DNA from 3 places in the Pseudomonas synxantha genome. Region 3 is predicted to be linked to each of the others. Evidence: riboswitches for the same ligand, from Rfam matches in the RefSeq annotation. Region 3 holds a riboswitch; each other region holds the start of a gene.

The links. A riboswitch is a leader RNA that binds a small molecule or an ion and turns the genes downstream of it on or off. The one in region 3 is predicted to bind cobalamin.
Region 1: another riboswitch for cobalamin. It lies ahead of cobW (cobalamin biosynthesis protein CobW); the one in region 3 lies ahead of BLU48_RS05250 (ABC transporter substrate-binding protein).
Region 2: another riboswitch for cobalamin. It lies ahead of cobO (cob(I)yrinic acid a,c-diamide adenosyltransferase); the one in region 3 lies ahead of BLU48_RS05250 (ABC transporter substrate-binding protein).

What each region holds. Positions count from the first base shown of each region.
Region 1 is NZ_LT629786.1:2,523,586-2,533,983, reverse strand. It holds gene BLU48_RS11985 (M10 family metallopeptidase C-terminal domain-containing protein) at 9-1,397, shown strand; cobalamin riboswitch at 1,521-1,720, shown strand; gene cobW (cobalamin biosynthesis protein CobW) at 1,814-2,875, shown strand; gene cobN (cobaltochelatase subunit CobN) at 2,878-6,642, shown strand; gene BLU48_RS11970 (ATP-binding protein) at 6,639-7,637, shown strand; gene BLU48_RS11965 (vWA domain-containing protein) at 7,691-8,293, shown strand; gene BLU48_RS11960 (DUF1853 family protein) at 8,407-9,354, opposite strand; gene BLU48_RS11955 (NAD(+) kinase) at 9,501-10,391, shown strand; gene BLU48_RS11950 (metallophosphoesterase) at 10,388-10,398, shown strand, end outside.
Region 2 is NZ_LT629786.1:787,678-798,075, forward strand. It holds gene purM (phosphoribosylformylglycinamidine cyclo-ligase) at 1-437, opposite strand, end outside; gene BLU48_RS03780 (DUF2066 domain-containing protein) at 791-1,831, shown strand; gene BLU48_RS03785 (AI-2E family transporter) at 1,891-2,964, shown strand; gene hda (DnaA regulatory inactivator Hda) at 3,169-3,873, shown strand; gene BLU48_RS03795 (C40 family peptidase) at 4,083-4,712, shown strand; gene BLU48_RS03800 (C40 family peptidase) at 4,857-5,396, shown strand; gene BLU48_RS03805 (PQQ-dependent sugar dehydrogenase) at 5,546-6,859, opposite strand; cobalamin riboswitch at 6,959-7,204, shown strand; gene cobO (cob(I)yrinic acid a,c-diamide adenosyltransferase) at 7,284-7,895, shown strand; gene BLU48_RS03815 (cobyrinate a,c-diamide synthase) at 7,892-9,283, shown strand; gene bluB (5,6-dimethylbenzimidazole synthase) at 9,280-9,930, shown strand; gene cbiB (adenosylcobinamide-phosphate synthase CbiB) at 9,927-10,398, shown strand, end outside.
Region 3 is NZ_LT629786.1:1,104,027-1,114,424, reverse strand. It holds gene BLU48_RS05290 (amino acid aminotransferase) at 124-1,320, shown strand; gene BLU48_RS05285 (hypothetical protein) at 1,419-1,628, shown strand; gene ptrR (putrescine utilization regulator PtrR) at 1,736-2,608, opposite strand; gene BLU48_RS05275 (aldehyde dehydrogenase family protein) at 2,712-4,103, shown strand; gene BLU48_RS05270 (protealysin inhibitor emfourin) at 4,151-4,456, opposite strand; gene BLU48_RS05265 (M4 family metallopeptidase) at 4,485-5,546, opposite strand; gene BLU48_RS05260 (DNA/RNA non-specific endonuclease) at 5,681-6,610, shown strand; partial or broken gene BLU48_RS32190 (outer membrane lipoprotein carrier protein LolA) at 6,619-6,708, opposite strand; cobalamin riboswitch at 6,732-6,925, shown strand; gene BLU48_RS05250 (ABC transporter substrate-binding protein) at 7,030-8,040, shown strand; gene BLU48_RS05245 (FecCD family ABC transporter permease) at 8,037-9,041, shown strand; gene BLU48_RS05240 (ABC transporter ATP-binding protein) at 9,038-9,802, shown strand; partial or broken gene BLU48_RS05235 (GNAT family N-acetyltransferase) at 9,987-10,184, opposite strand; partial or broken gene BLU48_RS05230 (GNAT family N-acetyltransferase) at 10,372-10,398, opposite strand, start outside.

The sequences.
Region 1 (10,398 bases), 1.4 Mb from region 3:
TGCCCATTGTGCAGATAACCAACAGCGTGCAACGCTCCTATAACCCGTCCGTAGAGGCTCAACAAAACAGCTCTTCCGATCCCACGTTGCGTAAGTTCGACCCGCATTTGAGGCCAATACCGGGTCTTGATAAGCCGGTTTTTACCGTGGACCAGATCGCCCAGCACCTCACCCGGGACGGCCGGAAATGGAATGACAGCAATGGTGATGGCGTCACGCAAGTCTCCTATACATTCGATACCCACGGGCAAGGGGAGACAGCGTTCAATGCCACCCAGAAAAGCCAGGCCAGACTGTCCATGCAGTCCTGGGCCGATGTGGCGAACGTGTCTTTCGAAGAGCGTACTGGCCGTGGGGAAGGGCACCTGGCTTTTTCCAACAGTGAGGTGCCCCGGGTTGCATTCGCCCAATTGCCAGGTGGAGACGGTAAAGTCCTCATGAATCCCCGTTTTGGCACGAATGCTGCGCCTGCACTTAACAATCACGGCCGATATACGCTTACCCATGAAATAGGGCATGGACTGGGGCTTTTGCATCCAGCGGACTATGACAATAGCGGCGATTCCACCTACCCCAGTTACTATCGCGACGCCGTCTATGCCCAGGATACTCGTGGCCATACTGTCATGAGCTACTTCGATGCCAACTTAAGTGGTCAGAACCTTAAGGGAAGGTACTCTGCTGCACCATTGATGGGTGATATTGCTGCTGCCCAGCGGGTATATGGTGCCAACTATAGAACACGTAATTCAGACACCACCTACGGTTTTAACTCCAATTCGGGTCGAGACTATTATCAACTCGATCATCCCAGGAATACGGCATTATTCTGCGTGTGGGACGGTGGAGGTAACGACACATTGGATTTTTCCAGATATCGCCAAAACCAGACCGTCAACCTCAACGCTGAATCCTATTCCGATGTTGGAGGGTTACGGGGGAATGTTTCTATTGCCAAAGGCGTTACGGTTGAAAACGCAATCGGCGGTTCTGGTCATGATGCGATCATCGGGAACGATGCGGACAATGTGCTCAAGGGGGCAGCGGGCGCCGATTGGCTGAGGGGGGCAGGGGGGGCGGATACCTTTGCTTATGACCACGCCAGCGATTCCACGTTGGAAAATCCTGACCTGATCATGGACTTTGAGAGTGGCACCGACAAAATCGACATTTCGGTCTTGTTGAAAAACGCCGGTATTGGCGCCTTGACGTTTGTAAGGCGGCTATCGGGCGAACCTGGTCAAGCTGTTCTGGGTTACAACCGCCACACCAACCAGTCGAGGTTGGCTATTGATCTGACGGGCAACGGCCGTTTTGACTTTTTTCTCAAAAGCCACGGTCCGATAAATACACCCGACATCATTAGTAATGTTCCGGTTAAGTGGGCCTATTCCTAAAAAAGAAGCAGCATGCCAGCGGCTAGGGAGTAGTCGCTTCAACAGGCCGGCCGCTGCCTGTGTGGTTTCGGCGTTTCTCGATGTCGGATGAGCGATCAACATTGACCCGTTCTCCCGCACTGCGTAGCCTTGCCCGTTCGAGGTTCTTCGGCCCAGGCCGAAGCTAAGAAGGGAACGCGGTTCAAGCCGCGGCTGCCCCCGCAACTGTGAAGGGTTCAGTTGACTGCCACGCCACTGCCGAGACGGCGGGAAGGCGCAGTCAGCGTTGGTCGCAAGACCTGTACGCCCCAAGCCAGGAGACCTGCCTCGTCACTGATTTTCCAATTCAACCGGGCGGGGTGATCCGGTGACGAAATCCGCTGCTGCGCGCCGCCGCAGGGCCTGTCGTCCCGTATGCCCGCCCCAAAGGGCATCCGATGAAAACACTGGCCAAACTCCCTGTCACCATCGTTACCGGCTTCCTTGGCTCGGGTAAGACCACCTTGTTGCGTCATATGCTCGACAACGCCCAGGGCCGTCGTATTGCGGTGATCGTCAACGAATTCGGCGAGCTGGGCATTGACGGTGAAATCCTCAAGCAGTGCGCCATCGGTTGTACCGAAGAAGAAGCCAATGGCCGCGTGTACGAACTCGCCAACGGTTGCCTGTGCTGCACCGTGCAGGAAGAGTTCTTCCCGGTGATGCGCGAACTGGTTGCCCGCCGCGGCGACCTTGACCATATCCTCATCGAAACCTCGGGCCTGGCCCTGCCAAAGCCACTGGTGCAAGCCTTCCAGTGGCCGGAAATCCGCAGCGCCTGCACTGTCGACGCAGTGATCACCGTGGTCGACAGCCCGGCCGTGGCCGCCGGCACCTTCGCCGCGTTCCCGGATCAAGTCGACGCCCAGCGCAAACTCGACCCGAACCTGGACCACGAGTCGCCATTGCATGAACTGTTCGCCGATCAACTGGCCAGCGCCGACCTGGTGATCCTCAACAAAGCCGACCTGATCAGCGCCGAAGACCTGGCCCGCGTGCGCCTGGAAGTCGCCGAGGAGCTGCCGCCAGCAGTGAAGGTCATCGAAGCCAGCAGCGGTCGCCTGCCGTTGGACGTGCTGATTGGCCTGGGCGCAGGCTCCGAGGAGCACATTGACGCTCGCCACAGCCATCACGATCATCATCATGAAGGTGAAGACGATCACGATCACGATGCCTTTGACTCGATCTCCATCGACCTGCCCCAAGCCGAAGAAGCGCTGTTGCTCGACGCCCTGGCTCAATTGGTGGTGCAGCACGGCATCCTGCGCGTCAAAGGTTTCGCCGCGATCCCGAACAAACCGATGCGCCTGTTGATCCAGGGCGTGGGCACGCGCTTCGACAAACACTTCGACCGTGCCTGGGGCTTGGAAGAAGCACGTACCACGCGCCTGGTGCTGATCGGCCAGGAGCTGGACGCCGCCGGCCTTGAAGCGCAATTGCGCGCTGCCCTCAGCGTTTAACCATGCACCTGCTCAGGACCCAACCCGGTGGTTTCGTCGCGGACGACAATATTGCCGACCTTGGCCAAACCCCTGCTGAACTGGTGATCCTGTGCAGCGGCGACTCCAGCCTGGCGCTGCTCGCCGAAGCAGCCCAGCAGTTGCCCGAGGATTACCCGAGTCTGCGCCTGGCCAATCCGATGCAGGTGCAAAACCATGCCTCCGTCGACCTGTACGTCGATGAGGTGTTGCGGCACGCCAAGGTGATTCTGATTTCCTTGCATGGCGGCATTGGTTACTGGCGCTACGGCATAGAGCGCCTGGTGGAACTGGCCGAGCGCGGCGTCACGCTGATTTTGGTGCCGGGGGATGACCGCCCCGACCCGGAGCTCAGCTGCCTGAGCACCGTTGATGCCGAACAGCGCGAGCGCCTGTGGCATTTCCTGCGCCAGGGTGGCCTGGGTAACGCGCTGGATTTTTATCATTGCCTGGCCAGCGCCCATCTGGGTCGCGACTATATATGGGCCGAGCCGCAAACCTTGCCGCGTACGGCGATCTATCACCCTGGTAAAGCCAATGCCCGCCTCAATGACTGGCAGGTGGATTGGCGCGCTGACCTCCCCGTGGCCGCCGTGCTGTTCTATCGCTCCCACTTGCAGGCGGCCAATACCGGCTTTATTGATGTGTTCTGCCAGCGCTTGCAGGCTGCGGGCCTCAACCCGTTGCCCATCGCGGTGGCCAGCTTGAAAGAGCCCGGCTGCCTCACGGCGGTCGAGGACCTGCTGGACGACGTGCAAGCCGCGGTAATCCTCAACACCACCGGCTTTGCCCAGTCCAGCCCCGAAGCCCCGCACCTGCGCCCGTTTCGTCGCAATATCCCGGTGATCCAGGCGATCTGCGCCCAGGACAACCAGCCCGGCTGGCAGGCCAGCGAACAGGGGCTCGGTCCCCGCGACCTGGCGATGCATATTGCCTTGCCGGAGCTGGATGGGCGCATCATCAGTCGGCCGATCAGCTTCAAGGACCTGGCCTGGCGCAGCGAGCGCAGCCAGTCGGACGTGGTGTGCTATCGCGCAGTCCCTGAACGCATGGACTTTGTCGCTGAATTGGCGCGGCGCTGGGTCGACTTGGCCCGGGTGCCGAATGCCGATAAGCGCATTGCTCTGATCCTCGCCAACTACCCGACCCGAGATGGGCGTATTGGTAATGGCGTGGGCCTGGACACCCCGGCGGCGGCGTTGAATATCCTGCGTGCCTTGCAATCTGAAGGCTACCCGGTGGCAGAGGTGCTTCCCGAGAGCGGCACCGCATTGATCCATGCGCTGCTCGGTGGAGTCACCAACGACCTGGACAGCCTCGACCTGCGCCCGTGCCACCAAAGCCTGGGTCTGGGGGATTACCAGGCGATGTTCGATCGCTTGCCGGCGTCCAATCGTCAGGCTGTGCTGGAACGTTGGGGCGCCGCGCAAGACGATCCCATGTTTCGCGACGGCCGCATGATGATCGCCGGCTTGCGCCTGGGCCTGACCTTCGTCGGCATCCAGCCGGCACGGGGTTACCAGGTGGACGCCAGTGCCGTGTACCACGACCCGGACCTGGTGCCGCCCCATGGCTACCTGGCGTTCTATTTCTGGTTGCGCCACACCTACGGCGCCCATGGCGTGATCCATGTGGGCAAGCACGGCAACCTGGAATGGCTGCCGGGCAAAGGCGTAGGCCTGTCGGAAAACTGCTGGCCGGATGCATTGCTCGGGCCGCTGCCGAATATCTATCCGTTTATTGTCAACGACCCAGGCGAGGGCGCCCAGGCCAAGCGGCGTACCCAAGCGGTGATCATCGACCACCTGATGCCACCGCTGACCCGCGCCGAAACCTACGGCCCGTTGCGTAACCTGGAGCTGTTGGCCGACGAGTACTACGAGGCGCAATTGCTCGACCCGCGCCGCGCCCTTGAGCTGCAAAAAGACATTCTCAAGCTGGTGCGCGAAACCCGCATCGACCAGGAGCTGGAGCTGGACAGCGAGGCTGACGCCGACATCTGGCTGCCGCGCCTGGACACCTACCTGTGTGACTTGAAGGAATCGCAGATCCGCGACGGTCTGCATGTTTTTGGCGAATCACCCGAGGGCCGCTTGCGCATCGACACCTTGCTGGCCTTGTTGCGAATTCCCCGTGGCGACGGCCGTGGCCCGCAATCGAGCCTGCTGCGGGTACTGGCCAAGGCATTCGACCTGGGCTTTGATCCGCTCGATTGCGCCTTGGCCGAGCCCTGGACGGGACGGCGTCCGCCCGTGTTGCAGAAGATCGACGGGCAGTTATGGCGCACCGCCGGCGATACCCGCGAACGCCTGGAGCTGTACGCAGCGCGGCTGATCGAGCAGGCGCTGGAAGGTCCCCTCGAGCAGTTGGAAGAGCCCGGCTGGCAGGACGTGAAGTCGGTGATAGAAAGCCTGCGCATCGTGGTCGCGCCACGCCTGGACGCCTGTGGCCCAGCGGAAATGCGCGGCTTGCTGGATGCCCTGGGCGGGCGGTTTGTACCGGCAGGGCCCAGCGGTGCGCCCAGTCGCGGTCGCCTGGATGTACTGCCGACGGGGCGTAACTTCTTCACCGTGGATGTGCGCAACCTGCCGACCACCACGGCCTGGCGCATCGGTTTCCAGTCGGCCAACCTGATGCTTGAGCGACATCTGCAAGATCACGGCGACCACCTGCGCCAGCTTGGCTTGTCGGTGTGGGGCACCGCCACCATGCGTACGGGGGGCGACGATATCGCCCAGGCCATGGCGCTGATGGGCGTGCGCCCGGTATGGGCTACCGGCAGCCAGCGGGTGGACGATTTTGAAATACTGCCGATCAGCCTGCTGGACCGCCCGCGTGTCGACGTGACCCTGCGTGTGTCCGGGTTCTTCCGCGATGCCTTCGCCAACCTGATTCGCCTGTTCGATGCGGCGGTGCAGGCGGTAGCGGCCCTCGATGAACCGGATGACATGAACCCGCTGGCCGCCAAGGTGCGCAGCGAGCGCCAGGCGTTGCAGGCGTCGGGCCTGGACTTAGAGGCCGCGGCGAAGCAGGCCGGCTGGCGCATCTTCGGCGCCAAGCCCGGTGCCTATGGCGCAGGTGTGCAGGGCGCGATTGACGGACGCCTGTGGCAGAGCCGTGAAGACTTGGCTGAGATCTACCTGAACTGGGGCGGTTATGCCTACGGTGGGTCCGACGAGGGCACCGCCGCCCGCGAGCAATTTGCCCAGCGCTTGAGCCAGGTGCAGGCGGTATTGCAGAACCAGGACAATCGCGAGCATGACCTGCTCGACTCCAATGACTACTACCAATTCCAGGGCGGCATGCTTGCCGCCGTGGAAACCCTGAGCGGTGACAAGGCCGCCAGCTATCATGGTGACCATAGCCAGCCGGACCTGCCCAGAATCCGTACCTTGAAGGAAGAGCTGAACCGGGTTATCCGCGCCCGCGCCGCCAACCCCAAGTGGATCGAAGGCGTCAAGCGCCATGGCTATAAGGGCGCGTTCGAAATGGCCGCGACCGTGGACAACCTGTTCGCTTTCGACGCCACCACCGCGCTGATCGACGATCATCAATACGCGCTGCTGGCCGATGCCTACCTGCTCGACCCTGACACCCGCGCCTTTGTGCAGCAACACAACCCCGACGCCCTGCGGGACATGACCGAGCGTATGCTCGAAGCCCAGCAGCGGGGCATGTGGCAGGAGCCGGGGGCGTATCGCGAGGCGTTGGAAAACCTGTTGCTGGATATAGAAGAAGACAGCCGATGACTGAGACTCCCCATTTCCCGCTGTCCGCCGTGGTCGGCGCCGACGAGCTGAAACTGGCGCTGTGCCTGACTGCCATCGACCCGAGGATCGGCGGCGTGCTGATCGAAGGGCCGCGGGGCATGGCCAAGTCGACCCTGGCCCGTGGCCTGGCGGACCTGCTGGCCAGCGGGCAGTTCGTCACCTTGCCTTTGGGCGCGACCGAGGAGCGGCTGGTCGGCACCTTGGACCTGGATGCAGCACTGGGCGAAGGCCGTGCGCAGTTTTCCCCCGGCGTGTTGGCCAAGGCGGATGGCGGTGTGCTGTATGTGGATGAGGTCAACCTGTTGGCAGACCACTTGGTGGACCTGCTGCTGGACGTGGCCGCCAGCGGCACCAACCTGATCGAACGTGACGGCATTTCCCATCGCCATTCGGCGCGCTTTGTGCTGATCGGCACCATGAACCCGGAGGAGGGTGAGTTGCGCCCGCAACTGCTCGACCGCTTCGGCTTCAATGTGGCGCTGAGCGGGCAGACCTTGCCTGCCGAGCGCGGGCAGATCATCCGTCGTCGCCTGGATTTCGACACCGATCCAGCGGCGTTCTGCGCGCAGTGGGCTGAACCTCAGGCCGCCTTGCGCGAGCGCTGCACCCAGGCGCGGGCACGGCTCGACAGCATCCCGTTGGATGATCAGGCATTGGCCCGGATCACCGAACGCTGCTTTGCTGAAGGCGTCGATGGCCTGCGCGCTGACCTGGTCTGGCTGCGTGGCGCCCGGGCTCATGCGGCTTGGCGTGGCGCGTCAGTCATCGCCGAAGAAGACATAGATGCAGTGGCCGAGTTTGCCTTGCGCCATCGCCGTCAGCCGCAAACGCCACCGGCCGCGCCGCCGAATGAAGGGCAATCGTCGAAGCCGTCTGAGACCTCCCCTGGCCAGGGCCAATGGGGCGATATGCCCGCACCGGCCTTGCCCACCGGCGCACGCCGCGATGTGCCGGCCTGGCCAAAAAAGCCCTAGGCATCCGCCCCCGACCTGACGCGGGGGCGGATGCCCGGCCCCAGGCGGGCAGCCTGGACAACGGCAGGCAGGGCAAGGCGCGCAGCGCACAGCAGGGCACGATCAATTGGCCGGGCACTTTGCTCGACGGCCGGCCGCAATCCCGGGACGATTTGCTGTTTCACCTGCGTAGTCGTTCAGCGCCTGAATTGTGGTTGGTGATCGTCGATGCCTCGGCGTCGACTCGGCGCCATCGCGCGTTGACCGATGCCAAGGGGTTGTTGGCCCAGCTGTTTGACGATGCTTACCGGCAACGGGCGCGCATGGCCTTGCTGACGGCAAGCGGCGCATCGCCGAAGTGGCAGGTGCAAGGCCTGAAGGCTGCCAAAGGACTGGCGGGTTGGCTGGAACAACTCGGTGCCGGCGGCGGCACGCCATTGCTGGCGGCACTGGCCGAGGCCGGGGAGTGGCTCGCGGCGCGGCGCAAGCGCTATCCGGTGGAGCAACAGAAGTTGCTGGTGATGACCGATGGGCGGCTCAAGGCAATTGACGCATTGCCGCGATTGGAGTGCCCGGGATTGCTGATCGATATTGAGCGTGGGCCGATCAGGTTGGGGAGGGCTCAAGAGCTGGCGATGGGGTTGCAGTTGGAGTATCGGCATATCGATGGTTTGTAGTGCCTTGGCCATCGCCATCGGGAGCAAGCCCCCTCCCACAGGGGAATGCGGTGTGCTCAAAATGTGGGAGGGGGCTTGCCCCCGATGAGGCCTTTAAATACACCACAGCTTCATCAGCCCGCCCCCGGCACATTCGGCCAAAGATCCGCCACCAGAAACAACCGTTCCGCTTCCTCCCACTCCTCACCGCTCTGCACCATCCGCACCAGCAACTGCGCCGGGGCCATCGAGTCCAGGTCCGCCAGCCAGCCTTGAATCTGTTCTTCACTCCACACCTCATCCGCCGGGTAATGCGCCGGTGCCAGCCAGGCATGGCGGGGTAAGGGCTGCCAGCGGCCGGGCGGGGTGGTGCTGACAAAGTCCCGCCAGTCGCGTTGATGCAGCCAGCGCCCGCGCAAATGCTGCGGGTGAGCGCCAAGGGGGGATTGCGCCGCGCCGGGCCAGGGATAGAGCAGATAACCGCCCAGCCACAAATGCGCATCGAACTGTTGGATATCCAGCGCCGCCAAGGCTTCGCGGCTCTCGGCACGTGCCGAGATCGGCAACTGGTGCTGGGCAAGGTGTGCCAACTTGCGGTCGAGCCGGTCATGGCAGCCAGGGCCAAGCCATTGCGCGGTGTCTTGGCCATCGCCGTCCTGAGGGCCCAGGTAGAGCTTGATCGCCAGTTCCAGGTGGTGCACGCCATCGCGGTCGCGCAGCAGCATGTCCAGCTCGCCCAGGGTATGCCCGGCGCGCCGGATCGGCAGGTTGGCGGCCAGCAATTCCACGCCCGGCGCATGTTGCACCGCGAACTGCCACAGGCGTTCGTAATAGAGGCCCAGGCGCCGCGTGCGTGACAGGCTCAGCCATTGCTGCAAGGCACTGCTGTCACGGTCCAGGTCACGCAGCCAGGCTTCGAGCAAGTGGGGCGCCTGCACCCAGTCACTGCCGGCCAACGGATGGCGCTGCGGCCATGGTGTCTGCGCGAGCATCGGCGGGGCGAGTATCACCCACGCCAGGTCGCGCACCTCGGGGTGGCGCAATTGACGGGGCAGGGCGTGCAAGTCAGGGAACACTGTCATGGTCCGAGCATAGCCTTTTCAGACGTGCGCAAGGTGCCTGAGAACCATTGTCATCAAGGCTCTGCGGCGACAAAGGATTTTGCCTGAGACGGCCTTTCGCCCATAATCGTTCTTTTTGGTCGCACCCCACACCCCGCAGGAGCCCCATGGAGCAATTTCGCAATATCGGCATTATCGGTCGCCTGGGCAGTACCCAGGTGTTGGACACCGTCCGCCGACTGAAGAAGTTTCTGCTCGAGCGCCACCTGCATGTGATCCTCGAAGACACCATCGCTGAAATCCTCCCAGGCCACGGCCTGCAAACCTCGTCGCGCAAGATGCTCGGCGAAGTCTGCGACATGGTCATTGTGGTCGGCGGCGATGGCAGCCTGCTCGGCGCCGCTCGTGCGCTGGCGCGGCATAACGTGCCGGTGCTGGGGATCAACCGCGGCAGCCTGGGGTTTCTGACCGATATCCGCCCCGATGAGTTGGAAGTCGAAGTGGCCAAGGTGCTCGACGGCCATTACCTGGTGGAGAACCGCTTCCTGCTGCAAGCCGAAGTGCGCCGCCACGGCGAGGCCATTGGCCAGGGCGATGCCCTCAACGATGTAGTGCTGCATCCGGGCAAGTCCACGCGGATGATCGAGTTCGAGTTGTACATCGACGGTCAGTTCGTGTGCAGCCAGAAGGCCGACGGCCTGATCGTCGCCACCCCCACCGGCTCGACCGCCTACGCGCTGTCGGCAGGCGGTCCGATCATGCATCCCAAGCTCGATGCCATTGTGATCGTGCCGATGTACCCCCATATGTTGTCCAGCAGACCGATTGTGGTCGATGGCAACAGTGAGTTGAAAATCGTGGTGTCCAAAGACATGCAGATTTACCCGCAAGTCTCCTGCGACGGGCAAAATCATTTCACCTGCGCCCCCGGTGACACCATCACCGTGAGCAAGAAGGCACAGAAGTTGCGCTTGATCCACCCGCTGGATCACAACTACTACGAAGTGTGCCGTACCAAGCTGGGCTGGGGCAGCCGCTTGGGGGGTGGAGGCGACTGATGCTCGA
Region 2 (10,398 bases), 320 kb from region 3:
GGCATTTCAGCGGTTTCGCCGCCTACCAGGGAGCAACCCGACAGTTCGCAGCCCGCGCCGATGCCGGTCACGACCTGGGTCGCGGTCTCGACATTGAGCTTGCCGGTGGCGTAGTAGTCGAGGAAGAACAACGGTTCGGCGCCGCACACCACCAGATCGTTGACGCACATGGCAACCAGGTCGATGCCGATGCTGTCGTGCTTGTTCAGGTTCAGCGCCAGGCGCAGCTTGGTGCCCACGCCGTCGGTGCCGGACACCAGTACAGGCTGCTTGTAGCCGGCCGGGATTTCGCAGAGGGCGCCAAAACCGCCCAGGCCGCCCATGACTTCGGGGCGCGCAGTGCGCTTGGCGACGCTCTTGATGCGTTCGACCAATGCTTCACCGGCGTCGATGTCTACACCGGCGTCCTTGTAGCTCAGGGAGGGTTGCTTGCTCATGATCCAGGCCTTTAGGGGGGATTTCTGGGTAACGACCGAGCGGGCAGGCGCTTTTGGTAAAAGGCCCAGCCGTTGACGGTCTGCGAAGGCGCGCGATTTTATCAGGCTTGAGGGGCAGCGGCCATCCTCGGGCCGACGGGCAGGGCCATATAGGTAGAAAACCGCTGAAAAAATGCTGATCGGCTCTGCCTGGGTGGCTGTTAAGGTATAGCCTTGGATCCGCAATCGTTATGACAGCACCAAAACTTATCGAGGCCTCTGTGAATGTTTTGCTGGCTGGCGTGGTCACAGCCTGGCTAAACCGATTCACGCGGTCTGTTCCAGCCGCTAAATTTGTCGTTCGGGAATCTTCCATGCGTCTGTGTAAATTCTTCTTTGTAGGCTGCTTGTCGTTGGTCTGCCTGGCGAGCCATGCCGAAACCCTCAATGGCCTCTATCAAGTACTCGAGCCCGTCAGCAGCCAGTCGCCCCAAGAGCGCGACCAGGCCACCCAGCGTGCCGTGCAGACCCTGGTGATCCGCCTGACCGGCGACGCCAAGGCTGCCGACGGCCCTGGGCTGTCGGCGATCCGCAAGGACCCGCAACAAATCATCAGTCAGTACGGCTACGACGCCGGCCCACCGGAAAGCCTGCAAGTGGACTTCGACCCGGTCAGCACTGATCGCGCCTTGCGTGACGCGGGCCTGTCGATCTGGGGCAGCAATCGGCCGTCGATCCTCGGTTGGTGGCTGAACGATTCCACCGAAGGCAGCAGCCTGGTCGGCGATGGCCAGGCGGTTGCCCAGGCGCTGCGCCGGGCCGCGCAACACCGTGGCTTGCCGCTGCGTCTGCCACTGGGCGATCTGGATGAGCAGGTGGTTGCCACTGCGCCAAACCTGGAAAGTGCCGACGCCACACCCTTGCGCGCAGCCTCCGAGCGCTACGGCGCCGACGCTTTGCTCGCTGTGCACGCGCGCCAGGAAGGCAATCAGTGGCAGGCCAAATGGCGCCTGTGGCTGGGCGACAAGGCCGAGCAGGGCACTGCCCAGGGCGCTGACACTGCCGCACTAGCCGATGCTGTATTGCTGGCGGTCAGCCAAACGCTGGCGCCGCGCTTTGCGGTCAAGCCGGGGGTGAGCAGCGAGCAGCTGCTTGAAGTGCAAGGCATGAACCTGGAGCGCTACGCCGCACTGGGCCGCTTGCTGGAGCCCTTTGGTGGTCAACCGCAATTAGTGGACGGCAATCGCATCGTGTATCGCGTCAATGGCAGCGCCGAGCAGCTGCGTACTCAATTGAGCCTGGCCAAGTTGCAGGAAATTCCCGCAGGTGAAGTCCCGGTTCAACAACCGGTGGTGGATGGCACGCAACCGGCGGCTGCACCTGAGCCCCAGGCGCAACTGCGTTTTCGTTGGTAAATGATGTTCTTCCTTCTATATAGAAGGAGGGCGTAGATGGATAACAGATGGAGTGGTTTATGGCGGATACGCGTCGTTGGGTGTGGCTTGGCGGGATTGTCCTGCTGTGCGGTTTTGTATTCTTGCTGCATTCGATCCTGACGCCGTTTCTGGTGGCGCTGCTGCTCGCGTATCTGTTCGATCCCGTGGTGGATCGCCTGGAAAAAGCCGGTATGTCGCGCACCTGGGGTGTGGTTACGGTATTTGCGCTGTTCACGCTGATTATCACGGCGCTGGTGCTGATACTGGTGCCGATGTTGGCCAAGCAGCTGTTTCGCCTCTATGAACTGGCGCCGCAGATGCTCGACTGGTTGCAGCACACGGCAATGCCGTGGGCGCAGTCCAAGTTTGGGCTGGCGGATGGTTTCTGGAAGTTCGACAAGGTCAAGGCGGCCATCAGCGAACACATGGACAAGACCACCGACATCGTCAGTGTGGTGCTCAGCCAGGCGACCGCTTCAAGCCTGGCGTTGATCGGCTGGTTGACCAACCTGGTGTTGATCCCGGTGGTGGCTTTCTACCTGCTGCGGGACTGGGACATCATGATGGCCAAGATCCGCAGCCTGCTGCCCCGTGACCGTGAAGAACGCATCGTCTCGCTGGCGGGCGAATGCCATGAGGTGCTCGGTGCATTTGTCCGCGGCCAATTGCTGGTGATGTTGGCCTTGGGGGTTATCTACGCTGCCGGTCTGATGGCGATCGGCCTGGAGCTGGGGCTGTTGATCGGACTGATCGCGGGCCTGGCGGCTATCGTGCCGTACATGGGCTTTGTGATTGGCATCGGTGCGGCGCTGGTGGCGGGCTTGTTCCAGTTTGGCGGCGACCTTTACCCGATGCTGGGGATTGTCGCGGTATTCATGGTCGGCCAGGCCTTGGAAGGCATGGTGCTGACGCCGCTGCTGGTGGGTGATCGGATTGGCCTGCACCCGGTAGCGGTGATCTTTGCGATCCTGGCCGGTGGCGAGTTGTTCGGCTTTACCGGCATCCTGCTCGCGCTGCCGGTGGCGGCGGTGATCATGGTGCTGGTACGGCATGTACACGACTTGTATAAGGATTCGGACGTGTACACGGGCATTGATGAGCCTGATTTGTAATCGTGATGTCACAAACCCGGCTCAGGCCGGGTTTGTCGTTTATGGCGGCGGGTGCGTCAAACAATCCGCGTAAATTCACCAGGTTAACGCAAACCTTTGATTTTGCTTGTGGTCTGCTGCATTGTGCGCCCGGCGTCACGGGTATAAACTTTGCAAACTTTAGATAGAGGCCACTAACGGTTCCATGGGAGCCGTTCAGTCAGCATGAAACCGATTCAGCTGCCCCTAGGTGTGCGTCTGCGTGATGACGCTACCTTTATCAACTACTACCCAGGCGCCAATGCCGCTGCACTCGGCTATGTCGAGCGGCTCTGCGAAGCCGACGCCGGGTGGACTGAAAGCCTGATCTACCTGTGGGGCAAGCATGGCGTGGGGCGTACCCACCTGCTGCAGGCCGCATGCCTGCGTTTCGAGCAGATGGGGGAGCCGGCGGTGTACTTGCCCCTGGCTGAGTTGATGGATCGCGGCATCGGCATCTTCGACAACCTTGAGCAGTACGAGCTGGTGTGTCTCGACGACTTGCAGGCAGTGGCTGGCAAAGCGGAATGGGAAGAAGCGCTGTTTCATCTGTTCAACCGCCTGCGCGACAGCGGCCGGCGCCTGCTGATCGCCGCATCGACTTCACCGCGCGAGCTGCCGGTGAAGCTGGCTGACCTCAAGTCTCGCCTGACCCTGGCGCTGATCTTCCAAATGCGCCCGTTGTCCGATGAGGACAAGTTACGTGCCCTGCAACTGCGTGCGTCCCGTCGCGGCCTGCACCTGACCGACGAAGTCGGGCACTTCATCCTTACCCGTGGCACCCGCAGCATGAGCGCGTTATTCGATTTGCTCGAACAGCTCGACCAGGCGTCGTTGCAGGCGCAAAGGAAATTGACGATCCCTTTCCTGAAAGAAACCTTGGGTTGGTAAGTGGTTGATTTGCCATGGTTCGGCACTTTTCAGGCGCCAGAAAAACTGCGCTTGAGCCCAGCAGGCCACGCAGTAGCAGCGATAAATGGAATTACGGCTTAGATGTCATGGTCGAAACCAGAAGTCACATAGATCACGATTGAATTTGCAAATCGATGTGATAGAGGGCATAGTCTCGGCTTCTTTACACATCAGCCACGGTCGTGCCCATGCTAAATCGCTTCGCACCCCTCGTGCCTCTCGCACTCGTTACCCTGTTGTTTGGTTGCGCCTCCCACCCTCAGCAGGTGGTAGAGCAGCAGAAGCCACAACCACAGACTCAACAAAAATTCGTCGCCGCACAGTCTTCCACTGTTTATGAGGAAGAGTTGACCACTGAAAAGGAACTGGCCGATTTCTCCGGCAGCAAGCCTTACCAGCTGCCTTTGCTGGCCGACAGCATCCTTGAGCGCGGCAAGTCCCTGATCGGTACACGTTACCGTTTTGGCGGTACCTCGGAAGCTGGTTTCGACTGCAGCGGCTTCATCGGCTACCTGTTTCGTGAAGAAGCCGGCATGAATCTGCCTCGCTCGACGCGCGAAATGATCAACGTGGATGCACCGTTGGTCGCACGCAACAACCTCAAGCCGGGCGATCTGCTTTTCTTTAGTACCAGTGGTCGTGGGCGTGTCAGCCACGCCGGTATCTATTTGGGCGATAACCAGTTTATTCACTCCAGCAGCCGCCGCAGTGGTGGTGTCCGGGTCGATAACCTGGGTGACAGCTACTGGAGCAAAACCTTCATCGAAGCCAAGCGCGCACTTGCAATGGCCCCGACTACGGTTACCGCCAGTAAGTAAAGTTAAAGTGATACTTGAAGTTTGACGTGTAAGCGCTAGAATCCCTGGACATTGTTGTCATCCGTTCGCGCGAGCTTTGCTTGCGCGTTCTGGTTTTCAACGTTCGGCAGCGAAAGCCGCATCCAGACCAGGATTGTTCTGCACATGTCGACCTCGGCCCGCCTGATTCTTATTGTTTGCGCCGCGTTGCTCAGCGCCTGCGCGAGCCGCCCACCGCCGCCCGCGCCTGTAGCGGTCAAGCCCAAGCCGGTGTTCAACTACGCCACCCAGAATTTCTCGCCTGCTGCCGAAGATGTGCTCTTCCGCGCCTTGGGCCTGGTTGGCACGCCCTACCGCTGGGGCGGCAACACGCCGGACTCGGGGTTTGATTGCAGCGGCCTGATTGGCTTTGTATTCCGCGACGCCGCCGGTATCTCCCTGCCGCGCACTACCCGCGAACTGATCGTGATGCGTGCCCAGGACGTCAGCGAGCAGAACCTGCAAACCGGTGATCTGCTGTTCTTCGCCACAGGTGGTGGTTCGCGGGTCAGTCATGCAGGGATTTATGTCGGGGAAGGGCGCTTTGTGCATGCGCCGCAAACCGGCGGTACGGTGAAGCTCGATACGCTATCCAAAGCGTATTGGCAGAATGCCTATCTGAGCGCAAAGCGAGTGCTGCCCGGGAATCTGGCACGCAACCCTTAAGTCGTACATAGATCCAAATGTGGGAGGGGGCTTGCTCCCGATAGCGGTGTAACCGTCAGCACATACTCAGCTGACAGGCCGCTATCGGGAGCAAGTCGAATCGTCGCACCGCCCCTCCCACATTGGTTTTATAGTGCTCCTGAGATGGGTTACTTGGCTGCCGACACCCGCCAAACCTTATTCCCCACATCATCAGCCACCAGCAAATTCCCTTGCTGGTCGATCACCACGCCGACCGGCCGACCCATGGCTTTCTCATCGCTGTTGAGAAACCCCGTCAGCACATCCACCGGCTGTCCTTTTGGCTGGCCCCCTTCAAACGGCACGAAAATCACCTTGTAGCCACTGTGCGGCTTGCGATTCCATGAGCCATGTTGGCCGATAAACGCACCGTTGCTGAACTGCGCGGGCAGTTTATTGCCCTCGGCGAATGTCAGCCCCAGTGAGGCGGTATGAGGGCCTACCGCGTAGTCCGGCGCGATGGCCTTGGCGACCAGATCAGGGTTTTGCGGCGTGACACGCACATCCACATGCTGGCCGTAATAGCTGAAGGGCCAGCCATAAAACCCGCCATCCTTGACTGAGGTGATGTAGTCGGGCACCAGGTCACTGCCGATTTCATCGCGTTCATTGACTGCCGTCCACAGCTTGCCACTCTGCGGTTCCCAGGCCATGCCGTTAGGGTTGCGCAGCCCGGAGGCGAAAATGCGGTGCTTGCCGGTGGCGCGGTCGACTTCCCAGATCGCGGCGCGTCCCTGCTCTGCCTCCAGGCCGTTTTCGGCGACGTTGCTGTTGGAGCCGACGCTCACATACAGCTTGCTGCCATCCTTGCTGGCCACCACGTTTTTCGTCCAGTGGTGGTTCAAAGGCCCGCCCGGTAAGTCCACGACCCTAGTGCCCTGGGCTTTGATCGCGGTTTCACCCGGCTGATAGGGGAAGCGCAGCAACTTATCCGAGTCCGCCACATACAGGTCGTTGCCGACCAGTGTCATGCCAAAGGGCGAATTGAGATTCTCCAGGAACACCGTGCGGGTTTCGGCCACGCCATCGTGATCGGCATCGCGCAGCAACGTAATGCGGTTCGGGCTCGGCACGCCGGCACCGGCACGGCCCATGACTTTTTCCATTACCCAGCCACGCACCCCTTTGGAATCGTCCGGCTTGGGTGGTGCATTGGTCTCGGCCACCAGCACGTCGCCGTTGGGCAGCACGTAGAGCCAGCGCGGGTGATCCAGGCCCTCGGCGAACGCGGCAACCTGAGTGCCGGCAGCGGCGGTGGGTTTGGCGCCCTCCGGCCAGCCAATGGCCGGGGCGATATTGACGGTGGGGACCAGGGTCTTGTTCGGCTCCGGCAGCTTGGGCGCAGGCCCGGTGCCGTCGGAGACCTGCAAGGTAGAGCTTTCACCGCAGGCGGTGAGGCCACCGGCGAGCATGATCAGTAAGGCGAGTCGGGTTTTATGCATGGTTTTCTCCTTGATACCTGTAAGGGTAGAGAAGCAGGGTGTACGGATGGTTCAAGTACCAGGCCAGCTTTAATTGACGCTCCACCCCCAACCCACTAACCTTCGCGGCTTGTTCCAGGTGCTCTGTGGCGTGCGCGTCGGCAGAGTGAAACAGGGAAGCCGGTGAGTGAGCGCACTTGTACACAGTGTTGCCGCGATTCCGGCGCTGCCCCCGCAACGGTAAATGAGTCAAGACGGTGCTGTTTGCCACTGTATCGCCCGCGATATGGGAAGGCGCGCCCTCGGCTGCTTCGATAAGACGCGCCACTCATGAGTCCGGAGACCGGCCTTGAACATTCAACAGCATCACGGTGGGCGATGCTTGGCTGTCTGTTTTTTTTTTTCCTGCCCGCCGTTTTTTGTCCAGCCCCAACGGAGAGCTGCCATGACCGATTCCCCCGACCGCGACGAACGCCACTTGGCGCGCATGCTGCGCAAAAAAGCCGTGATCGACGAGCGCATCGCCAATTCACCGAATGAGTGCGGCCTGTTGCTGGTATTGACCGGCAATGGCAAAGGCAAGAGCAGCTCGGCCTTCGGCATGCTGGCCCGCGCCATGGGCCATGGCATGCAGTGCGGTGTGGTGCAGTTCATCAAAGGCCGCAACAGCACCGGCGAAGAGCTGTTCTTCCGACGCTTTCCCGAGCAGGTGCGCTTCCATGTGATGGGCGAAGGCTTCACTTGGGAAACCCAGGACCGCCAGCGCGACATTGCCGCCGCCGAGGCGGCCTGGGCCGTGTCCCGTGCGATGTTGCAAGACGCCTCTATCGGCCTGGTGGTGCTGGACGAGCTGAACATTGCCCTCAAGCACGGCTATCTGGACCTGGACCAGGTACTCAGCGACCTGCAATCGCGCCCGCCGATGCAGCATGTGGTGGTCACGGGCCGCGGCGCCAAGCCCGAACTGATTGAAATGGCCGACACCGTCACCGAAATGGGCATGCTCAAGCACGCGTTCCAGGCCGGTATCAAGGCCCAGAAAGGCGTCGAACTTTGAATCAGCCTCGTCATTGCCCGGCCGTATTGATCGCCGCTCCGGCGTCCGGCCAGGGCAAAACCACCGTCACCGCCGCGCTGGCGCGTTTGCATCGCAACCTGGGACGCAAGGTACGCGTGTTCAAATGCGGGCCGGACTTTCTCGACCCGATGATCCACGAGCGCGCCAGCGGTGCGCCGGTGTATCAACTGGACATGTGGATGGTCGGTGAGCAGGAAAGTCGCCGTCTGCTCTGGGAGGCGGCAGGGGAGGCCGACCTGATCCTGATTGAAGGCGTGATGGGCTTGTTCGACGGCACGCCCTCCAGCGCCGACCTGGCGCGGCACTTCGGCGTGCCGGTACTGGGCGTGATCGATGGCACCGCCATGGCCCAGACCTTTGGCGCCCTGGCCCTGGGCCTGGCACGTTATCAACCCGACCTGCCGTTTGCTGGCGTGCTGGCCAACCGCGTCGGTACTTTGCGTCATGCCCAGTTGCTCGAAGGCAGCCTCACCGAGGGCTTGCGCTGGTACGGCGCGTTGTCCCGAGAGACCGGCATCGAATTGCCCAGCCGCCACCTGGGCCTGGTGCAAGCCAGTGAATTGAATGACCTCGATGTGCGCCTGGACGCCGCCGCCCAGGCCTTGGGCAGCAGTTGTGAAGTGGCCCTGCCGCCGCCCGTGACCTTTGCCGCGCCCGCAGTGATCGAGGCCGAGCCGTTGCTCGCCGGCGTGCGCATCGCCGTGGCCCGTGACGAAGCCTTTGCCTTTACCTACGGCGCCAGCCTTGACCTGTTACGGGTGATGGGCGCTGAGCTGAGCTTTTTCTCACCGATCCATGATCGCCAACTGCCGGAAGCTGACAGTCTGTATCTGCCCGGCGGGTATCCGGAATTGCACCACCAGGCCCTGTCGGCCAATGTCCCGATGCTGGAGGCCATCCGTGCGCATCACGCCGCCGGTAAACCGCTGCTTGCTGAATGTGGCGGCATGCTCTACCTGCTCGATTCGCTCACCGATGTGCACGGTTCTCGTGCCGAACTGGTGGGCCTGCTGCAGGGCGATGCGGTGATGCAAAAGAAACTTGCAGCCCTGGCTCTGCAAAGCGTCGAACTGCCGGAAGGTGTCCTGCGTGGCCACACCTACCACCATTCCCTGACCAACACCGAATGGGCGCCGATTGCCCGCGGCCTGAGCCCCAACGGTGGGCGCGGTGCCGAAGCGGTGTACCGCCAAGGGCGGATGACCGCGTCCTACGTGCACTTTTATTTCCCGTCGAATCCTGGCGCGGTGGCCGCGTTGTTCGCGCCAGACCTTGAGACCGTTATCGCAGGCAAGCCAGCTCCCACAGTTGACCGAGTTGAAACCCAATCCAATGTGGGAGGGGGCTTGCCCCCGATGAGGCCATGACTGACAACGCCTTCCCCAAGGCCGACCGCGACGCTGTCTACCGCGCCATCGCCGAACGCCGCGACATGCGCCACTTCACCGGCGGCAGCGTCGCCCCGGAACTGCTGCAGCGCCTGCTCCAGGCCGCGCACCAGGCGCCCAGCGTCGGCCTGATGCAGCCTTGGCGTTTTATCCGCATCAGCGACCGACCTTTGCGTGGGCAGATTCAACAACTGGTGGAAGAAGAGCGCGTGCGCACCGCCGAGGCCTTGGGCGAGCGCTCCGATGCGTTCATGAAGCTCAAGGTCGAAGGTATCAGCGACTGTGCCGAAGTGTTGGTGGCTGCCCTGATGGACGACCGCGAGCGCCACATTTTCGGGCGCCGTACCTTGCCGGAAATGGACATGGCGTCGTTATCCTGTGCCATCCAGAACCTATGGCTGGCGGCGCGCGTGGAAGGCTTGGGCATGGGCTGGGTCTCGCTGTTCGAACCCCAGGCCCTGGCCGAGCTGCTGGGCTTGCCGCCCGGTGCCAAGCCCCTGGCGGTGTTATGCCTGGGACCGGTGGCGCAATTCTATCCGGCACCGATGTTGCAGCTTGAAGGCTGGACCGAGCCGCGACCGCTGAGTGACATGCTGTATGAAAACAAGTGGGGAGTGAGTCAATGAGTGTGGCCTTGCTGTGTGTCGCTGCGGTGGCGCTGGATGCGCTGCTGGGTGAGCCCAGGCGCTGGCATCCGCTGGTGGCGTTCGGCAATTTCGCCGGGCGTATCGAGCAGCGTTTCAATACCGGTGGACGCGGCTGGCGCAGCCATGGCGTGACCGCGTGGTTTATCGCGGTGGTGCCGCTGACCCTGCTGGCCACGGCTTTGTCCTGGGCGCCGTTGATTGGCTGGCTCGTGGAAATCCTGGCGTTGTACTGCGCCCTTGGCATGCGCAGCCTGGGCGAGCATGTGATCCCGGTGGCCCAGGCTCTGCGCAGGGATGACTTGGACGAGGCGCGCAAACGCGTGAGCTACCTGGTCAGCCGCCAGACCAGCGAACTGGACCGCACTGAAGTCGCCCGCGCCGCCACTGAGTCGGTGCTGGAAAATGGCAGCGACGCGATATTCGCCGCGCTGTTCTGGTTCGTGGTGG
Region 3 (10,398 bases):
CCGTTTCGGTTGTCGCCCTCAGCCGTGATGGCCTCTATACTAGCTCCCCGTTTGTGCACCGCTCTAGTGCATTCGGCTGGAGCGCGACACGTCCCTCCCTTCCCCCATAGAGCTGCCGCAAAAATGAGCCTGTTTTCCGCTGTCGAAATGGCACCACGCGATCCAATCCTGGGCCTCAACGAAGCATTCAACGCCGACACACGAACCACCAAGGTCAACCTTGGCGTGGGCGTTTACTGCAACGAGGAGGGGAAAATTCCACTCTTGCGTGCCGTTGCCGAAGCGGAAGCCATTCGCGTGGCGCAACACGCTGCCCGAGGCTACTTGCCGATCGACGGCATCGTGGCCTACGACCAGGCCGTGCAAAAACTGTTGTTTGGCGCTGAATCCCCCCTGCTGAGCGCTGGCCGCGTGATTACCGCCCAAGCGGTAGGCGGCACTGGCGCGCTGAAAATCGGCGCTGACTTCCTCAAGCAATTGCTGCCCAATGCCGTGGTCGCCATCAGCGACCCGAGCTGGGAAAACCACCAGGCGCTGTTCGAAAAAGCTGGTTTCCCGGTGCAGACCTACCGCTACTACGACGCTGCCACCCACGACGTCAACCGTGCCGGCCTGCTCGAAGACCTCAACGCTTTGCCCCCGCAATCCATCGTGGTGCTGCACGCCTGCTGCCATAACCCGACCGGCGTCGACCTGAGCCCGGCCGACTGGCAAAACGTGCTGGAGGTGGTCAAGGCCAAGAACCTGGTGCCGTTCCTCGACATGGCCTATCAGGGCTTTGGCGATGGCATCCACGAAGACGCCGCTGCCGTACGTCTGTTCGCTGAATCGGGCCTGACTTTCTTTGTGTCCAGCTCGTTCTCCAAGTCGTTCTCCCTGTACGGCGAGCGCGTGGGCGCGCTGTCGATTGTCAGCGAGTCCAAGGAAGAAAGCGCGCGCATCCTGTCCCAGGTCAAGCGCGTGATCCGCACCAACTACTCCAACCCGCCGACCCACGGCGCGGCCATCGTTGCAGCTGTGCTGAACAACCCTGAACTGCGTGCCCAGTGGGAAGCCGAACTGGCTGAAATGCGCTTGCGCATCCGCGGCATGCGCGAACAGATGGTGGCTGAGCTGGCCAAGGCGGCTCCAGGTCATGATTTCAGCTTCGTCGGTCGTCAGCGTGGGATGTTCTCCTACTCCGGCCTGACCGTTGAGCAAGTCACCCGCCTGCGCACCGAGTTTGGCATCTACGCACTGGATACCGGGCGTATCTGTGTGGCGGCGCTGAACCAGTCGAACATTGGTGCGGTCACACAAGCAATCGTTCAGGTGCTGTAAACCTGCTGGCGTTGCACAGAAGGGGAAGCCATGGCTTCCCCTTTTTTGTGCCCAGCCCCTAGACTGAACCTTGACCGCCCCTTTGCTGTGAGAGCCCTATGAGAAACGATGACCTGGATCTGCGTGCCGACCGCGACGAATTGCACGATTACGCCCCACGTGCACCGCAAGCCAAACGCCAGAAGAGCCTGGTGCTGCAAGTGGCGCTGGGGGTGTTCCTCGGTGGTTTGGCGTTGTGGCTGGTGCAACTGGGTGCGACGGCGATCATGGCCAAATTGGCCATGGGCACCTTCCAATTTGGCGGCTGATGAAGAACAAAATGTGGGAGGGGGCTTGCTCCCGATTGCATTCTTTCAGCCAAGTATTCGTTAGCTGAAACATCGCTATCGGGAGCAAGCCCCCTCCCACATTGAACTCAGGCGGCTGCCAGGCCGCGTTCTTCCAGCAGTTTTACGAAACTGTTCAGGCTCTGTGACACAGTGCCCCGGCGCCAGATCAGCCAGGTATTCAGTAAGCGGAAGCTGTCCGTCAACGGCCACACACTCACCGCCGCACACCCCGGCATACTCTCAAGCATGCTGCGCGGCATCAGCGCCAGCCCGGCCCCGGCGCTGACGCAGGCAAGCATGCCGTGGTAGGACTCGATCTCGAAGATCTTGCCCGGCATCGCGCCATCCTGTGAGAACCAGCGCTCGAAGTGGTGCCGGTACGAACAGTTGGAGCGAAACGTATAGATGTTTTCGCCATTCACATCCAGGCCACGGGTGATCGGCGCGTGATGCAGCGGCGCAATCACCACCATCTCCTCTTCGAACACCGCCACGCCTTCCAGGGTGGAATGCAGCACCGGTCCGTCAACGAAAGCCGCAGTCAGCCGCCCGGACAACACGCCTTCAATCATGGTACCTGACGGTCCCGTGCTCAGGTCCAGCTCGACCTTGGTGTACTGCTGGTTATACGCCGCCAGCAAGGCGGGGATGCGCACCGCCGCCGTGCTCTCCAGGGAGCCCAGGGCAAACGCCCCTTGAGGCTCCTCCCCCGCCACCGTAGCGCGGGCCTCTTGCACCAGGTCGAGAATACGCCGCGTATAACCGAGGAAATTCCAACCGGCCGGGGACAGGCGCAAACGGCTTTTCTCGCGGATAAACAACTCCACGCCCAGGTCCTGTTCCAATTGCTTGATGCGCGTGGTGAGGTTTGACGGCACCCGATGAATCAGCTGCGCGGCAGCGCTGATACTGCCTTGCTCGGCAACGGCCTTGAAAATTTCCAGCTGCACCAGATCCACTTCATTCTCCAATCGTGAATGTATTGCTTAATATTATTCAGTTTCCAGAAAAGATACAGCCCCGTACGCTGGCCCCATTCCACTTATTCAGCCGGACGGTGCCATGAACGCAATGACCCACCAGACCCACGCCTTGTCGATCAACCCCGCCAACGGCGAAACAGTCGCCAGCTATGCCTATGAAACCGCGGCACAGTTGGACGCCGCCCTCACCCGTTCGGCCAGCGCGTTCCGCACTTGGCGCCGCCAGCCGGTCAGCCAACGCGCAGAATTGCTGCTGGCCCTGGCCGCCGCCTTGCGCGGGCAAGCCGAAGCCATGGCGCAAATGATCACCCTGGAAATGGGCAAGCCCATCGCCCAGGCCCGCGCCGAGATCGAAAAATGCGCCCAACTCAGCGAGTGGTACGCCGCTCATGGCCCGGCCATGCTCGCCCCTGAGCCGACCCTGGTAGACAACGGCAGCGCCCGGATCGAATACCGCCCGCTGGGCCCGATCCTCGCGGTGATGCCGTGGAACTTCCCGGTCTGGCAGGTGCTGCGCGGCGCCGTGCCGACCTTGCTCGCCGGCAACACTTACGTGCTCAAACACGCGCCGAACGTGATGGGCAGCGCCTACCTGATCCAGCAAGCGTTGCGCACAGCCGGTTTCGCTGAAGGCGTATTCGAAGTGATCAACGTGACCCAGGACGGCGTGTCCAGCGCCATCGCTGACCCACGTATCGCCGCCGTGACCCTCACCGGCAGCGTGCGCGCCGGTATCGCCATTGGCTCCCAGGCCGGCGCCGCGCTGAAGAAATGCGTGCTGGAACTGGGCGGCTCCGATCCGTTTATCGTGCTCAACGACGCTGACCTCGACGCTGCTGTGCAAGCCGCCGTGATCGGCCGTTTCCAGAACAGCGGCCAAGTCTGCGCCGCCGCCAAGCGCCTGATCATTGAAGCTGGGGTGGTAGAAGCCTTCACCGCCAAATTCCTTGAGGCCAGCCGCGCCCTGGTGATGGGCGACCCGACATTGAACACTACCTATATCGGCCCCATGGCCCGCTTCGACCTGCGCGACGAACTGCACGGCCAGGTCCAGGCGACCCTGGAAGAAGGCGCGACCCTGCTGCTGGGCGGCAACAAAGTCCCAGGCGCGGGCAATTACTATGAACCGACCGTGCTGGCCGGCGTCACCGATCAGATGACCTCGTTCAAGCAGGAGTTGTTCGGACCCGTGGCGTCGATCATTACCGCCCGCGATGCCGAGCATGCTGTGGCCCTGGCCAATGACAGCGAGTTTGGCCTCACCGCCAGCATCTTCACCACCGACTCAGCCAAGGCCCGCGATATTGCCGAGCAACTGGACACCGGCGGGATATTCGTCAACGCGTTCAGCGTGTCAGACCCTCGGGTGGCGTTTGGCGGTGTGAAGAAAAGCGGGTTCGGCCGCGAGCTGTCGCACTTCGGCGTACGCGAGTTCTGCAATGCGCAGACAGTGTGGCTGGATCGCAAATAGCCAGACAGGGGCGACTGCGCTGGCTGCGCAGCAACCCCAGTCGTGCATCAACTGCGGATGTGCCGTCGCACGCATTGCACCAACCCTTCCAACGCCTGCGACTTCACCGGCGCGAGCACACAGACCGTGTGCTCACGCTCGCCCTCCGCCACTGTCAGGGTGTAGTGCACTCGGTCGGGGTTACCGGCTTCGGGCACGGTGCTTTGTGGCAACTGAAAAAAATCCGAAGCTTCGATCAGTTGCCGCAATTCCTGCTGGTCCGGCTCGGGTAGCTTCTCCAGCTCTACCGTACGCGGCTTGGCCAGCCCCGGAAAAAACGCCGGCCCACCGCTTTCCTTGATTGAGATTCGCATGGCTGTTCCTCGCCGCCCAAGCGGCTGGTCAAACATTGATGCCCACGGCTTTCCACCCCTCCTTGACCGCTTTCTGTTCATCCTTGTTCGCGCCGTAAAGACGCCCGGCCACATCATAGGTAATACGCGCAAAACGCAGGAACCCCGAGTTCGGTCGCAGCCGCGCATCCCGCAGTGCGTCATACCAGATGCGCCCTGCACGCTCCCAGGCGAACCCGCCAATCTTGGTTGCCACCTGATAGAACGCGTGGTTGGGAATGCCGGAATTGATATGCACCCCGCCATTGTCCTCGTATGTCTGTACAAAATCATCCATGTGACCCGGCTGCGGGTCCTTGCCCAGCAGCTTGTCATCAAACGCAGTGCCTGGGGCTTTCATCGAGCGCAGAGCGGTGCCCTTGATCTTCTTGGTGAACAACCCTTTGCCGATCAACCAATCAGCCTCCTCGGCGGTTTGCTTCAACGCATACTGCTTGATCAGTGAACCGAACACGTCGGACAGCGACTCGTTCAACGCGCCGGACTGGTTGAAGTACATCAGCTTGGCCTCATCCTCGGTAACGCCATGGGCCAACTCATGGCCAATCACGTCGAGCGCCACGGTGAAGCGATTGAATAACTGCTGGTCACCGTCGCCGAAGACCATCTGGGTCGAATTCCAGAACGCGTTGTTATAGTCCTGGCCGAAGTGCACCGTGGCGTCCAGGGCCATGCCGGCATCGTCGATGGAATTGCGGTCGAATACCTGGTCGAAAAAATCGAAGGTCGCGCCCAAGCCTTCATAGGCTTCGTCCACTGCGGCATCGCCACTGGCCGGTTGCCCTTCGCCGCGGATCAGCTTGCCAGGCAGGCTGTCGGTGTTTTCAGCGCTGTAGATCGAGCGCTGTTTCTCGGCGCCCATGGCCAACGCCATGCGGGCTGGGCCCTTGGCGGGTACCGCGACCATGCGCAACGAGCGGAACGTGCTGTCCTTGGCCCGAGTGCGTAATGCGACTTCCCGTTGGGCTTTATCCCCGTGGCGGGCGATCTGGTCGAGCATATAGGGTGGGATCAGACAGAAAATCGGGTTGCGCGGCTGGCGAACACACATAAGCTGGCTCCTTTTTGGCGTGTGATGAACGTCCGGTAGCGGTTTCAGGATAGCCCTGTGTTCGCCACCTGGGCCAAATTGTCATGAGTTTGTGTTGCAGTGGTGTTTATCCGAGGCCCATAAGGAACATGCCCATGCCCGCCCGCACAGCCAAAATCGACCTTTCCCACCGCCCCAGGCTTTCCGACCTGCGCCCATTGGTCGCGCTCAGCCCCACCCTGCTGGAAGCCAGAACCGCGACACCGCGCGTCACCGCGGCCAAGGACCTCAAAAACCGCGCTGGCTATGCCCATGATTTCCTCAGCGACTTCGTGGTGCCATGGCCCACGGTCGGCGAGCCACTGTCGAGCGACGTGCAACCCAAGCGCCTGGACTACACGCATTTCTCCATCACTATGTCGCGTTCCCGACGACTGGCGCTCTACGTGGGGGTGAATATCGACGGCTCAAAGCACGTGGACATCACGCGCAGCAACGACACTTGGGCCTACGATGGTCGCCTGCCCCTGGATGCGCAGGTAGGTGAAGACCTTTACGCCAGCAATGGCCTGGACCGCGGCCACCTGGTGCGGCGCCAGGACCCCAACTGGGGCGACGAGGCCAACACCGCCAACTTCGACACCTTCCACTTCACCAACTGCTCGCCGCAAATGAGCGGCTTCAACCAGAAGACCTGGCTGGAACTCGAAGACTACATTCTTGACAACACCCAACGCTGGAAAGCCCGGGCCACGGTGTTTACCGGCCCGGTATTCGCCGATGACGACCGACTTTATCGTGGGGTGAAAATCCCCAAGGCGTTCTGGAAAGTCGTGGCTTACCTCAGCGACGACGGCAAACCCTCCGCCAGCGCCTACATGATCGACCAAAGCCGTGAGCTGGGGCAGCTCGACCTGGTGTTCGGCCAGCTTCGCACCTACCAGCGCAGCGTGATCCAGATCGAGCAACTGACCGGCATCCGCTTCGCCAACCTGGCCGACTATGACGGGTTCAGCAATGAAGAACGTGCGACAGGTACGCGGATTGAAGCGCTGATCCGCGGCCCCCAAGACATACGACTCTGAGAGCGGCCCATTGTAGGAGCGAGCTTGCTCGCGAAGCACCTGAGAGCGCCGCGGAGCATCAGGTTCCCCGCGTTATCGTTAGCGACCTTCGCGAGCAAGCTCGCTCCTACAGGGCCTGATCGACTACCATACCGCCGCCGGTTCCCGTATGGGACTAATAGGGAATTCGAAACGCCGCCCGCGACGTCAATCGAAACTGCCCCCGCAACTGTAGGTGCCGAGCCTGCTCCCCACTGCCACTGGACCCTGTCCGGGAAGGCGGGAGCGAGGCGACGACGCATCAGTCAGGAGACCTGCCGGCCCAGCAAAACCACTAACCGGCGGGGTGTCCGGGAAGGACATCCTTGCCTGCCCGATCGGCAGCGTTCGAGGCTGTATTTCCGAGCCGTACCGCCCCTGCTGCACTCGGAGATCACCCCATGCTGCCACGCGTTACCGCCCTGATCGCAGGCTTGGGTGCCTGTGCAATGGCCCAGGCCACGCCCACCCATTACCCGCTGACCCTGGAAAACTGCGGCAGTACCCTGACCTTCCAGCACGCGCCTGCACGCAGCGTAACCATCGGCCAGGCCGCCACCGAGATGCTCTACGCCTTGGGCGTGGGCGATAAAGTGGTTGGCACTTCGCTGTGGTTCAACAACGTGTTGGCGCAGTACAAGGCACAGGACGCCACCATCGAGCGCCTGGCCAACAACGAGCCGAGCTTCGAAGCGGTGATCGCCAAGCGCCCGCAACTGGTGGCCGCCGAGCTGGAATGGGTGGTGGGGCCACAAGGCGTGGTCGGCACCCGCGAGCAATTCCATGAACTGCAGATCCCCACCTACCTGCTGCCCTCGGACTGCGAAGGCAAGGACAACCTGGTGGGTGCCGACGGCACGCGTCTGGAGCCGTTCCGCATCGACACGATTTATAAAAGCATCCGCCAACTGGCGCAGATTTTCGACGTCCAGGATCGCGGCCAGCAGCTCAACGACGAACTACAGGCGCGCCTGGCCAAGTCCATCGCCACCGCGCAAGGCAAAGGCTTGAAGCAAGCCAGCGCGCTGGTGTGGTTCTCCAGCGCCGAAATGGCCAGCGATCCGTACGTGGCCGGGCACAAGGGTATTCCGCAGTTCATGTTGCAAACCCTCGGCCTGCGCAATGTGGTGCAGTCCGATGAAGAATGGCCCGCCGTCGGCTGGGAAACCATTGCCAAGGCCAACCCGACGTTCCTGGTGATCGCACGCATGGATCGGCGCCGCTACCCCGCCGACGACCACGAGAAGAAACTCGCCTTCCTGCGCAACGACCCGGTGACCCGCAACATGGACGCGGTGAAAAACAACCGCATCATCATCCTCGATGCCCTGGCGCTGCAGGCCAGCCTGCGCACCTTCGATGGCCTGGAACAACTGGCCGCCGCCATCGACGGCTACGACCTGCCGAAATGATACGGACCCTGCTCGCCCTCACACTGCTGTTGCTCGCCCTGCTCGCCGGCGTGGCCATCGGCGAGACCGCCATCTCGCCACAGGTGGTGCTCCAGGTGCTCGCCAACAAGCTGTGGGCCGCGGGCTTCGTGCTCGACCCCATCGATGAAGGCGTGGTGTGGAACTATCGCCTGACCCGCGCCCTGGTGGCCGCTGCCTGCGGTGCGGGGTTGGCGACCTGTGGCGTGATCCTGCAATCGTTGCTGCGTAACCCGCTGGCTGATCCTTACTTGCTCGGCATCAGTGCCGGCGCGTCGACCGGCGCGGTCCTGGTCGCCTTGATTGGTGTGGGCGGCGGGCTGGTGTCGCTGTCGGCGGGGGCATTTGTAGGGGCAATGGCAGCGTTTGCGCTGGTGATCCTGCTGGCGCGGGCCAGTGGCTCGTCCAGCGGCACCGGGCAAATCATCCTTGCGGGCATCGCCGGCTCGCAATTGTTCAATGCCTTGACCGCGTTCCTAATCACCAAGTCGGCCAGCTCCGAGCAAGCCCGCGGCATTATGTTCTGGCTGCTGGGCAACCTCAGCGGTGTGCGCTGGCCGTCGGTGTGGCTGGCGGTGCCGGTGGCGATCGTTGGGCTGACGGTGTGCCTGTGGCATCGCCGCGCATTGGATGCCTTTACCTTCGGCAGCGACTCGGCGGCGTCCCTGGGCATTCCGGTGCGCCGCGTGCAATTTGTGCTGGTGGCCTGCGCTGCGCTGGTGACGGCGGTGATGGTGTCCATCGTTGGCTCCATCGGTTTTGTCGGCCTGGTGATTCCCCATGCGGTGCGCCTGCTGCTGGGCACCGGGCATTCGCGGTTGCTGCCGGCGAGCGCTCTTGGCGGCGCGTTGTTCTTGATTGCGGCCGATGTGCTGTCGCGCACCTTGATCAAGGGCCAGGTGATTCCCGTCGGTGTGGTCACGGCGTTGGTGGGCGCACCGGTGTTTGCGCTGATCCTGATTGGCCGCAGGAACGCGCGATGAGTGTGCTCAGTTGCACCGGCCTGGGTTTCAAGGTGCGAGACGCTGAGTTGCTGCGCGATGTTCACCTGGACGTGCAGCAAGGGGAAACCCTCGGCATCGTCGGGCCCAACGGCTCGGGCAAATCCACCCTGCTCAAATTGCTCGCCGGCTTGCGCGCCCCGGCCAGTGGTGAAGTACGCCTGGGTGCCAAGCGCCTGGGTGAGCTGTCGCGCCGCGCCATCGCGCAACAGCTGGCGGTGGTGGAACAGCAGGCTGACACTGACGATGCCATCCGCGTGTTCGACGCCGTGGCCCTGGGCCGCACGCCATGGCTGTCGGCGCTGAGCCCGTGGTCTAGCGAAGACGACGCCATCGTCCGCCAGGCCCTGCACGACGTAGACGCCACCCACCTGAGCCACCGTGCCTGGCGCAGCCTCTCCGGCGGCGAACGCCAACGCGTGCACATCGCCCGAGCCCTGGCGCAACGACCGCGGATTCTGTTGCTGGATGAGCCAACCAATCACCTGGATATCCAGCATCAACTGGCGATCTTGAAAGGCGTGCAAGGCTTGCCGGTGACCACCTTGATTGCCCTGCATGACCTGAACCAGGCGCTGACCTGTAATCGCCTGGCCGTGCTGGATCGCGGACGATTGGTGGCGCTGGGTACGCCGTTGGAGGTGCTGACGCCAGAGCGCCTGCAAGAGACATTCGGGGTGCAGGGGCATTACCTCACAGACCCGTTCGACGGCGCGCAAATCCTGCGCCTGCGCCCTACCTGACCTGAAACACCTCGGTCAAAAATGTTGGAGGGGGCTTGCCCCCGATGAGGGAGTGTCAGTGAATACACCTGGGGCTGACCCACCACCATCGGGGGCAAGCCCCCTCCCACATTTGACCGAGGCGTGTCAGTCAGGCCGGCGGCGGCGTACCCGTAATCGTCGCATCGCCCCTGCCACATTTGATCTACAGAGACCGGTGCATATGGGTGGTCTGCCATACCGGGTCAGCTTCCACATCCACCACCTCGAATCCTTGCCGGATCCAGAAATCAATCGCCCCGGGCAGAAACGGGTGGGTATGCAGGTAAACCACTTCCACCCCGTCCGCCCGCGCCCGCGCTTCCAGCGATCGGTATAGCTCACCCGCCAGACCGCAGCGACGCCCTACCTGACACACCTGGGACAAATGTGGGAGGGGGCTTGCTCCCGATGAGGGAGTGTCAGTGAATACACCTGGGGCTGACCCACCACCATCGGGGGCAAGCCCCCTCCCACATTTGACCGAGGTGTGTCAGTTATGCCGCCAGCGGCGTACCCGTGATCGTCGCATCGCCCCTGCCACATTTGATCTACAGAGACCGGTGCATATGGGTGGT